2 regions of the Streptomyces sp. NPDC031479 genome follow, and region 2 is predicted to be linked to the other one. Evidence: predicted binding sites of a transcription regulator. Region 2 holds the regulator's gene; the other holds the start of a gene.
The links. The regulator HrcA, encoded in region 2, represses chaperone genes, less so after heat shock. The targets are predictions, from matches to a motif close to TTNGCACTCNGNNNNNCNGAGTGCNAA.

Region 1 (4,784 bases), on a different contig from region 2:
AGCTGGTCGAGCGGTCGGTCGGCGGCGGACCAGGAGCGGTCTGCCAGCCAGCGCTCCACCTCATCCAGCACCCTCAGCACTCCCTGGTTCCTCGGTGGCCCTCGGCGATATCGGCCGATATGCGATCCATCTCGCGGTTCGGACGGCTGTCTCAACCGCCCTGCCCTTCGGTTACAGTCTTGAACAACGCGACGGACCACGGCATGCCGGGGTCCCCGCGCACAAACGCACCGGCGCGCCTCAGAGCGCGTGTGCCGGTGCCATACCGCTCATCCAGAGGGGCAGAGGGACACGGCCCGTTGAAGCCCCGGCAACCCTCCAGTCGGTTCTCGCGATGCGTTTTCACACGCACCCCCGCGAGGTCCCCGGCTAGGGAAGGTGCCAATTCCGTCTCATGGCGAAGTGCGCCATGGGGAAGATGAGGAGAAAGGGCCTCGCCGTCATGGCTGCACAGACTGTCGCCACCTCTACCGACCTCGGTTCCGTCGATCTCGGACCCGCCACCGGCCTCTCCTGTCGCGAGTGCGGCACCCGCTTCGAGCTCGGCCCGATCTTCGCGTGCGTCGAGTGCTTCGGCCCGCTGGAAGTCGCCTACGACCTGCCGCTCGGCGACCCCGAGGCGCTGCGCGCCGCGATCGAGGCCGGCCCGAACAACATCTGGCGCTACGCCCCGCTGCTGCCCGTCCCCGCCGACGTGGCCTCCAAGCCCAGCCTGAACCCCGGCTTCACCAAGCTCGTGGACGCCCGGAACCTGGCCAAGGAGCTGGGCGTCACCGGCAAGCTGTACGTCAAGGACGACTCCGGCAACCCGACGCACTCCTTCAAGGACCGCGTCGTGGCCATCGCCGTCGAGGCGGCCCGCGCCTTCGGCTTCACCACCCTGTCCTGCTCCTCCACCGGCAACCTGGCCGGCGCCGTCGGTGCCGCGGCCGCCCGCGCCGGCTTCCGCTCCTGCGTGTTCATCCCGCACGACCTGGAGCAGGGCAAGGTCGTCATGGCCGGTGTCTACGGTGGCGACCTCGTCGGCATCGAGGGCAACTACGACGACGTCAACCGCTTCTGCTCCGAGCTCATCGGCGACCCGCTGGGCGAGGGCTGGGGCTTCGTCAACGTCAACCTCCGCCCGTACTACGGCGAGGGCTCCAAGACCCTGGCGTACGAGATCTGCGAGCAGCTCGGCTGGCGGCTGCCCGACCAGATCGTCATCCCGATCGCGTCCGGCTCCCAGCTGACGAAGATCGACAAGGGCCTGCAGGAGCTGATCAAGCTCGGCCTGGTCGAGGACAAGCCGTACAAGATCTTCGGCGCCCAGGCCGAGGGCTGCTCCCCGGTCTCCACCGCCTTCAAGGCCGGCCACGACGTGGTCCGCCCGCAGAAGCCGGACACCATCGCCAAGTCGCTGGCCATCGGCAACCCGGCGGACGGCCCGTACGTCCTGGACATCGCCCGCCGCACCGGTGGCTACGTCGAGGACGTCGACGACACCCAGGTCGTCGAGGCGATCAAGATCCTGGCGCAGACCGAGGGCATCTTCGCCGAGACCGCGGGCGGCGTGACCGTCGGCGTGACGAAGAAGCTCATCGAGAACGGGCAGCTCGACCCGGCGCTGACCACCGTGATCCTGAACACCGGTGACGGCCTCAAGACCCTGGAGGCGGTGGCCGCGGACAGCGGTCAGACCGCCACCATCCGCCCGAGCCTGGACGCGTTCCGCGCCGCCGGCCTGGCCTGACCCTTCCCACGACTCCCGGAAAGGCGGTAGCGCCATGAGCGTCAACGTCCGCATCCCCACCATCCTGCGCACCTACACCGGCGGCGTCGCCGAGGTCCCGGCCGAGGGCTCGACCCTGGCCGAGGTCATCGAGTCCCTGGAGAAGAACCACCCGGGCATCGCCGCGCGCGTCCTGGACGACCAGGGCAAGCTGCGCCGCTTCGTGAACGTCTACGTCAACGACGACGACGTGCGCTTCGAGGGCGGACTGCAGGCGGCGACGCCGGACGGCGCCGGCGTCTCGATCATTCCGGCCGTCGCGGGCGGCTGAGACCCCGAAAAGCAGAATTGCCCCCTCCGCTAATAAGCGGAGGGGGCAATTCTGCTTGATTGGGCGCGGTAGAGTTGGGGAAGTCCCCTCCGGTGCTCTTGCCCGCCGCATATGAGCCGGCCCCGTGAGGGTTGACATTGAGTCAACATGCGTGCGCCCTTTGGGGCTTTGGCGAAGATTGTCTGGCCCGAGTTGCCCGGCCATATGCCAAATTTTCACTCTATTTCTATGTTTCCGCGTGTCCAGAATTCTCGTCGGATTGACCTGTTGCAGACAGCAGCGGTGCGGATACATTCAGCCCCGGTCGAGGCGTTCCGGCGCAAGTTCTGACCCGGGACCGCGAAGTGCGGTACCGCGCAAGGGCCAGTAATAGGGGAGTTAGGCATGGCTCAGGGCACCGTCAAGTGGTTCAACGCGGAGAAGGGCTACGGCTTCATCGCGGTCGACGGTGGTGCGGATGTGTTCGTCCACTACAGCGCCATCCAGATGGACGGGTACCGCACCCTTGAAGAGGGTCAGCGGGTCGAGTTCGAGATCTCGCAGGGCCAGAAGGGTCCGCAGGCGGACATGGTCAAGCTCGCTGCTGCCGGCTGAGACCGAGCGCGATCGACCACCGACGCAACAGACGCACGAGGGGCCCACATCCCGGACACGGGATGCGGGCCCCTCGTGCGTCGCCCCGCGAACCAGGCCGGAAGCCGCCCGGCATTGCCCGAAGCCGCTTGCACTCGCGGGGGTCGAGTGCTAATCATTGGCGTTAGCACTCTCCCGGTGAGAGTGCTACTAAGACGAGGACCGGGTCGGTGAGGCCCGACGGGTCCGGCGGGAAGGAACCGCCGGCTCCGCAGGCCGTCCGTCGCGGGCGCGGGCGCGGTCCGGAGCAATCCACCCCTGTCCGGGAGGACCACTTCAGATGGCCAAGATCATTGCGTTCAACGAGGAGGCCCGGCGCGGTCTCGAGCGTGGCATGAACCAGCTCGCCGACGCCGTCAAGGTCACCCTTGGCCCCAAGGGTCGCAACGTCGTCCTTGAGAAGAAGTGGGGCGCCCCCACGATCACCAACGACGGTGTCTCCATCGCCAAGGAGATCGAGCTCGAGGACCCGTACGAGAAGATCGGCGCCGAGCTGGTCAAGGAAGTCGCCAAGAAGACGGACGACGTCGCCGGCGACGGTACGACCACCGCCACCGTCCTCGCCCAGGCTCTCGTCCGCGAGGGTCTGCGCAACGTGGCCGCGGGTGCCAACCCGATGGCCCTCAAGCGCGGTATCGAGAAGGCCGTCGAGGCCGTCTCCGCCGCCCTGCTCGCGCAGGCCAAGGACGTCGAGACCAAGGAGCAGATCGCTTCCACGGCCTCCATCTCCGCCGCCGACACCCAGATCGGCGAGCTCATCGCCGAGGCCATGGACAAGGTCGGCAAGGAAGGCGTCATCACCGTCGAGGAGTCGCAGACCTTCGGTCTGGAGCTTGAGCTCACCGAGGGCATGCGCTTCGACAAGGGCTACATCTCGGCCTACTTCGCGACCGACATGGAGCGTATGGAGGCGTCCCTGGACGACCCGTACATCCTGATCGTCAACTCCAAGATCGGCTCGGTCAAGGACCTGCTGCCGCTCCTGGAGAAGGTCATGCAGTCCGGCAAGCCGCTGCTGATCATCGCCGAGGACGTCGAGGGCGAGGCCCTGTCGACCCTGGTCGTCAACAAGATCCGCGGCACCTTCAAGTCCGTCGCCGTCAAGGCCCCGGGCTTCGGTGACCGCCGCAAGGCCATGCTCGGCGACATCGCCATCCTCACGGGCGGCACGGTCATCTCCGAGGAGGTCGGCCTCAAGCTGGAGAACGCCGGTCTCGACCTGCTCGGCCGCGCCCGCAAGGTCGTCATCACCAAGGACGAGACCACCATCGTCGACGGTGCCGGTGACAGCGACCAGGTCCAGGGCCGCGTCAACCAGATCCGCGCCGAGATCGACAACTCCGACTCGGACTACGACCGCGAGAAGCTCCAGGAGCGCCTCGCGAAGCTGGCCGGCGGCGTGGCCGTCATCAAGGCCGGTGCCGCGACCGAGGTCGAGCTCAAGGAGCGCAAGCACCGCATCGAGGACGCCGTTCGCAACGCGAAGGCGGCCGTCGAGGAGGGCATCGTCGCCGGTGGTGGCGTGGCCCTGCTGCAGGCCTCCTCGGTCTTCGAGAAGCTGGAGCTCACCGGTGACGAGGCGACCGGCGCCAACGCCGTGAAGCTCGCGCTGGAGGCCCCGCTGAAGCAGATCGCCGTCAACGGTGGTCTCGAGGGTGGCGTCGTCGTGGAGAAGGTGCGCAACCTGGCCGTCGGCCACGGTCTGAACGCCGCCACCGGCGAGTACGTCGACATGATCGCCGAGGGCATCATCGACCCGGCGAAGGTCACGCGCTCCGCGCTGCAGAACGCCGCGTCGATCGCCGCGCTGTTCCTGACGACCGAGGCCGTCATCGCCGACAAGCCCGAGAAGGCCGGTGCCCCCGCGGGCGGCGGCATGCCGGGCGGTGACATGGACTTCTGATCGGCCCCCGGCTGATCGGCTGTTCTCGAACGAGGGCGGCACTCCCTGCGGGGGGTGCCGCCCTCGGGCGTTTCCCGGTGGCCTGGAAGCCGCTCGTGTCGATCGCGAAGCCGAACGGCCGGGGTACGGGCAGGGCCTCGCCGAAGGTCACCGTCCTACGGGAGCGGTATCCGGCGGGGAAGGATCCCGGAAGCAGGTGATCTCGG
Region 2 (4,784 bases):
GCGCCTTCTTGTGCAGGGGGTGCGCCCCGGACTCCGGGCAGACCAGGAAGGCCGTGCCGAGCTGCGCCGCCTCCGCGCCCGCCGCGAGCACCGCCGCGATCTGCGCCCCGCGCATCAGCCCGCCCGAGGCGGTGATCGGGAGGGCCACGGCCTCGCGGACCTGCGCCACCAGGGCGAGCAGGCCGACGCCCGCCGTGCCGTCGGTCTGCGGGTCGTCGCGGAAGGTGCCCTGGTGTCCGCCGGCCTCGACGCCCTGGACGCACAGGGCGTCGGCGCCCGCCTCCTGGGCGGTGCGGGCCTCGTCGGCGGAGGTCACGGTGACGACGGTGTGCGTGCCGACGGCGCGCAGGCGCCCGATCACGGTGGGCGCGGGGCAGCCGAAGGCGAAGGAGACCACCGGGACGGGGTCCTCCAGCAGGATCGCCAGCTTGGCCTCGTAGCCGTCGTCGCAGGTGCCGATGATGTCCTCTTCGGCGAGCGAGACCTCGTACCAGCTCGCCTCGCCGGCCAGCTGGCCGCGGTAGGCCTCGACGGCGGCCGGGTCGACGTACCCGGTCTGCGGCAGGAAGAGGTTCACTCCGAAGGGCCGTCGGGTGAGGCCGCGGAGCTGTTTAATCTCCTGGTACATGCCGTCGGCGGTCTTGTAGCCGCCGGCCAGGAAACCGAGCCCGCCGGCCTCGCACACGGCGGCGGCGAGCGGCGGGCAGGAGGCGCCGCCCGCCATGGGAGCCTGCACGATCGGGTACCGGGGGAGACCGTTCGGCGCGGAGGACATGGACTGCATCGTGCCACGTCCCGCGCACCGGACCGAATCACGGCAATTCGCCTGGCATAGTCCAGTTCCCTCCGGCCGCGAGGAAAGCGCGGAGCCCGGTCCGGGGCGTCCCCGGACCGGGCTCCTGCGTGCTGCCGCGGGCCGGTCAGCGGCCGTTGAACGCGTCCTTCAGGCGGCTGAAGAGCCCCTGCTGGCCGGGGGCGAACTGGCCCGTCGGGCGCTCCTCGCCACGCAGCTTCGCGAGCTGGCGCAGCAGGTCCTCCTGCTGGGGGTCCAGCTTGCCGGGGGTGGTGACCTCGACGTGGACGATCAGGTCGCCGCGCCCGCCGCCGCGCAGGTGCGTGACGCCCCGCCCGTGCAGCGGGATCGCCTGGCCGGACTGGGTGCCGGGCCGGATGTCGATCTCCTCCATGCCGTCCAGCGTCTCCAGCGGGCACTTGGTGCCCAGGGCCGCCGCCGTCATGGGGATGGTGACCGTGCAGTGCAGGTCGTCCCCGCGCCGCTGGAAGGTCGGGTGCGGCAGCTCGTGGATCTCCACGTACAGGTCGCCGGCGGGGCCGCCGCCGGGGCCGACCTCGCCCTCACCCGCGAGCTGGATCCGGGTGCCGTTCTCGACACCGGCGGGGATCTTGACCGTCAGGCTGCGGCGGGAGCGGACCCGGCCGTCGCCCGCGCACTCGGGGCACGGGGTCGGGACCACGGTGCCGAAGCCCTGGCACTGCGGGCAGGGACGCGAGGTCATGACCTGGCCCAGGAAGGACCGGGTGACCTGCGAGACCTCACCGCGGCCGCGGCACATGTCACAGGTCTGCGCGGAGGTGCCGGGGGCGGCGCCCTCGCCCGAGCAGGTGGTGCAGACGACGGCCGTGTCGACCTGGATGTCCTTGGTCGTGCCGAAGGCGGCCTCGTCCAGTTCCAGGTCCAGACGGATCATGGCGTCCTGGCCGCGGCGGGTCCGCGAGCGCGGGCCGCGCTGCTGGGACTGGCCGAAGAAGGCGTCCATGATGTCCGAGAAGTTGCCGAAGCCGCCCGCGCCGAAGCCGCCCGCGCCGCCGCCGCCCGAGGAGGACAGCGGGTCGCCGCCGAGGTCGTAGACCTGCTTCTTCTGCGGGTCCGAGAGGACCTCGTAGGCGGCGTTGATCTCCTTGAAGCGCTCTTGCGTCTTGGGATCGGGATTGACGTCCGGGTGCAGCTCGCGCGCGAGCCGCCGGAAGGCCTTCTTGATCTCATCCTGGGACGCGTCGCGGCGTACGCCGAGTACGGCGTAGTAGTCCGTGGCCACTTACGACTCCGCCAGGATCTGTCCGACGTAACGTGCCACTGCGCGTACCGCTCCCATCGTTCCGGGGTAGTCCATGCGGGTCGGTCCGACCACGCCGAGTTTGGCGACTGCTTCGCCGCCCGAACCGTAGCCGACGGACACGACCGACGTGGAGTTGAGTCCCTCGTAGGCGTTCTCGTGCCCGATCCGTACGGCCATCCCCGACTCCCCCGCCTCGCCCAGCAGCTTGAGGAGCACGACGTGCTCCTCGAGCGCTTCGAGCACCGGCCTGATCGTCAAGGGAAAATCATGTCCGAAGCGAGTGAGGTTGGCGGTGCCGCCGATCATCAGCCGCTCCTCCGCCTCCTCGGCCAGCGTTTCGAGAAGGGTCGCCAGGACGGCCTTGACGGTCGCCCTGTCGTCGATCTCGAACGACTCCGGAAGGTCCTGCACGAGCTGCGGCACGTCGGTGAACCGACGGCCGACGACCCGGCTGTTCAGCCGCGCCCGCAGGTCGGCGAGGGAGGTCTCACCGAAGGGCGTCTGGGTGTCGACGAGCCGCTGCTCGACCCGCCCGGTGTCCGTGATCAGTACGAGCATCAGCCGGGCCGGGGCCAGCGACAGCAGCTCGACGTGCCGGACGGTGGAGCGGGTCAGCGAGGGGTACTGGACGACGGCGACCTGCCGGGTGAGCTGCGCGAGCAGCCGCACCGTGCGGCCGACCACGTCGTCGAGGTCGACGGCGCCGTCGAGGAAGTTCTGGATGGCCCGCCGCTCGGGCGTCGACAGCGGCTTGACCCCCGCCAGCTTGTCGACGAAGAGGCGGTAGCCCTTGTCGGTGGGGATCCGGCCGGCGCTGGTGTGGGGCTGCGCGATGTAGCCCTCCTCCTCCAGCACGGCCATGTCGTTGCGCACGGTGGCGGGCGAGACGCCGAGGCGGTGGCGCTCGGTGAGGGCCTTGGAACCGACCGGCTCCTCCGTCCCGACGTAGTCCTGGACGATGGCGCGCAGCACTTCGAGCCTGCGTTCACTGAGCATCGCGCACACCTCCGGATGCGGTCGGTCGTCGGTCGGTCGTCGGTCGGTCGTGGGGTTCGCGGGCGGCGGGCCCGCCGCCGGCGGTCCGCCGGAGCTTCCCCCGGGCCCTGGTTGGCACTCCGAGCGCCCGAGTGCCAGAGATCCCCCGGTCAGTGTACGGCCGGGTAGTACACCGGGGGCAAGGGCGGCCCGCCAGGGTAGCGTCGCCCCATGGACGTACGTTGGGAAGAGGCGGGCTGGGAACGGCTGACCGGGCGGGCCGGCCGGCGGCGGCTCCCGGTGTGGGACTGCACGGTGGGACTGGTGGTGGGGGACGAGTCGGTGCTCCTGATCGACCCCGGATCCTGCGTGCGCGAGGGGGCCCTGGTGCGGGCCGAGGCGGAGCGGCTGACGGGCCGGCGCGTGACCCATATCGCATTCACACACGGACATTTCGACCACGTGCTGGGCGGCCCGGCCTTCGAGGGCGCCCGGTTCTACGGGGCGGTCGGCCTCGACCGGCTGCTGGCGACCCCCGGCGGCCGTGAGGAGCTGCGCGTGAGCGCGGTCAGCCAGGGCCTGGACGAGGCGGAGGCGGCCGAGGCGGCGGGCCTGCTGCGGGCGCCGGAGCACCTGGTGTCGGGCGAGTGGACGCTGGAGCTGGGCGGCGTACAGGTACTGCTGGCCAACGTCGGGCCCGCGCACTCGCAGCACGACCTGACGGTCCTGGTGCCGGGCGAGCGGGAGGTGGTGTTCTGCGGGGACCTGGTGGAGGAGTCGGGCGAGCCCCAGGCCGGCACGGACGCGGTGCCCGGGCAGTGGCCCGCCGCCCTGGACCGCCTGCTCGCGCTGGGCGGGGACGACGCGCTGTACGTGCCGGGTCACGGAGCGGTGGTCGGTGCCGGCTTCGTGCGTGCCCAACACGACACACTGGCGGACCTGTTCGGCGTGTCGCGGACCTGACGGCGGCGGTTCTCCTAGTGTCGGCCGGATGCGCGAGTACTCCCCCGACCTGACCCCGCAGTGGAAGCGTGCCAAGGCCGTGCCGGAGGTGGCCGCGGACCCCGATCTGGTGGTCGAGGTGGCGGGCACCGACTTCTGCGGTGCGGTGGTGGCGTGCGAGGCGGGCACGGTGACCCTGGAGGACCGTTTCGGCAAGCGCCGGGTCTTCCCCCTGGAGCCGCGCGGCTTCGTGCTGGACGGCGCCGTGGTGACCCTGACCCGCCCGTCGCGGGCACCCGCCGCGCCCGCCCGTACGGCCTCGGGCTCGCTGGCCCTCCCGGGGGCGCGGGCCCGGGTGGCGCGCGCCGGACGGATCTACGTGGAGGGCCGTCACGACGCCGAACTGGTGGAGCGGGTCTGGGGTGACGACCTGCGCATCGAGGGCGTGGTGGTGGAGTACCTGGAGGGCGTCGACGACCTCGCGGCCGTGGTGGAGGAGTTCGCCCCCGGGCCGGACGCCCGCCTCGGCGTCCTGGTGGACCACCTGGTGCCGGGGTCGAAGGAATCCCGGATCGCGGCATCGGTCACCTCCCCGGACGTGCTGGTGGTGGGTCACCCGTACGTGGACGTCTGGCAGGCGGTGAAGCCGTCCGCGCTGGGCATCCGGGCGTGGCCCGAGGTGCCGCGCGGCCAGGACTGGAAGACGGGCGTCTGCCGGGCCCTGGGCTGGCCGGAGAACACCGGGGCCGCCTGGCAGCACGTCCTGTCCCGCGTCACGTCCTACCGCGA

Region 1: a site for HrcA is predicted at 2,800-2,826, ahead of groL (chaperonin GroEL). Genes of this name have one in related genera too.

Annotation. Positions count from the first base shown of each region.
Region 1 covers NZ_JBVIKC010000015.1:113,932-118,715, forward strand. Annotated here, with positions in the region: gene ACZ5D2_RS19015 (glucosyl-3-phosphoglycerate synthase) at 1-71, opposite strand, end outside; SAM riboswitch class I at 267-425, shown strand; gene thrC (threonine synthase) at 443-1,732, shown strand; gene ACZ5D2_RS19025 (MoaD/ThiS family protein) at 1,767-2,042, shown strand; gene ACZ5D2_RS19030 (cold-shock protein) at 2,427-2,636, shown strand; gene groL (chaperonin GroEL) at 2,956-4,578, shown strand.
Region 2 covers NZ_JBVIKC010000008.1:78,595-83,378, reverse strand. Annotated here, with positions in the region: gene ACZ5D2_RS11800 (nitronate monooxygenase) at 1-775, opposite strand, end outside; gene dnaJ (molecular chaperone DnaJ) at 921-2,057, opposite strand; gene hrcA (heat-inducible transcriptional repressor HrcA) at 2,058-3,074, opposite strand; gene ACZ5D2_RS11785 (MBL fold metallo-hydrolase) at 3,285-4,016, shown strand; gene ACZ5D2_RS11780 (DUF3097 domain-containing protein) at 4,045-4,784, shown strand, end outside.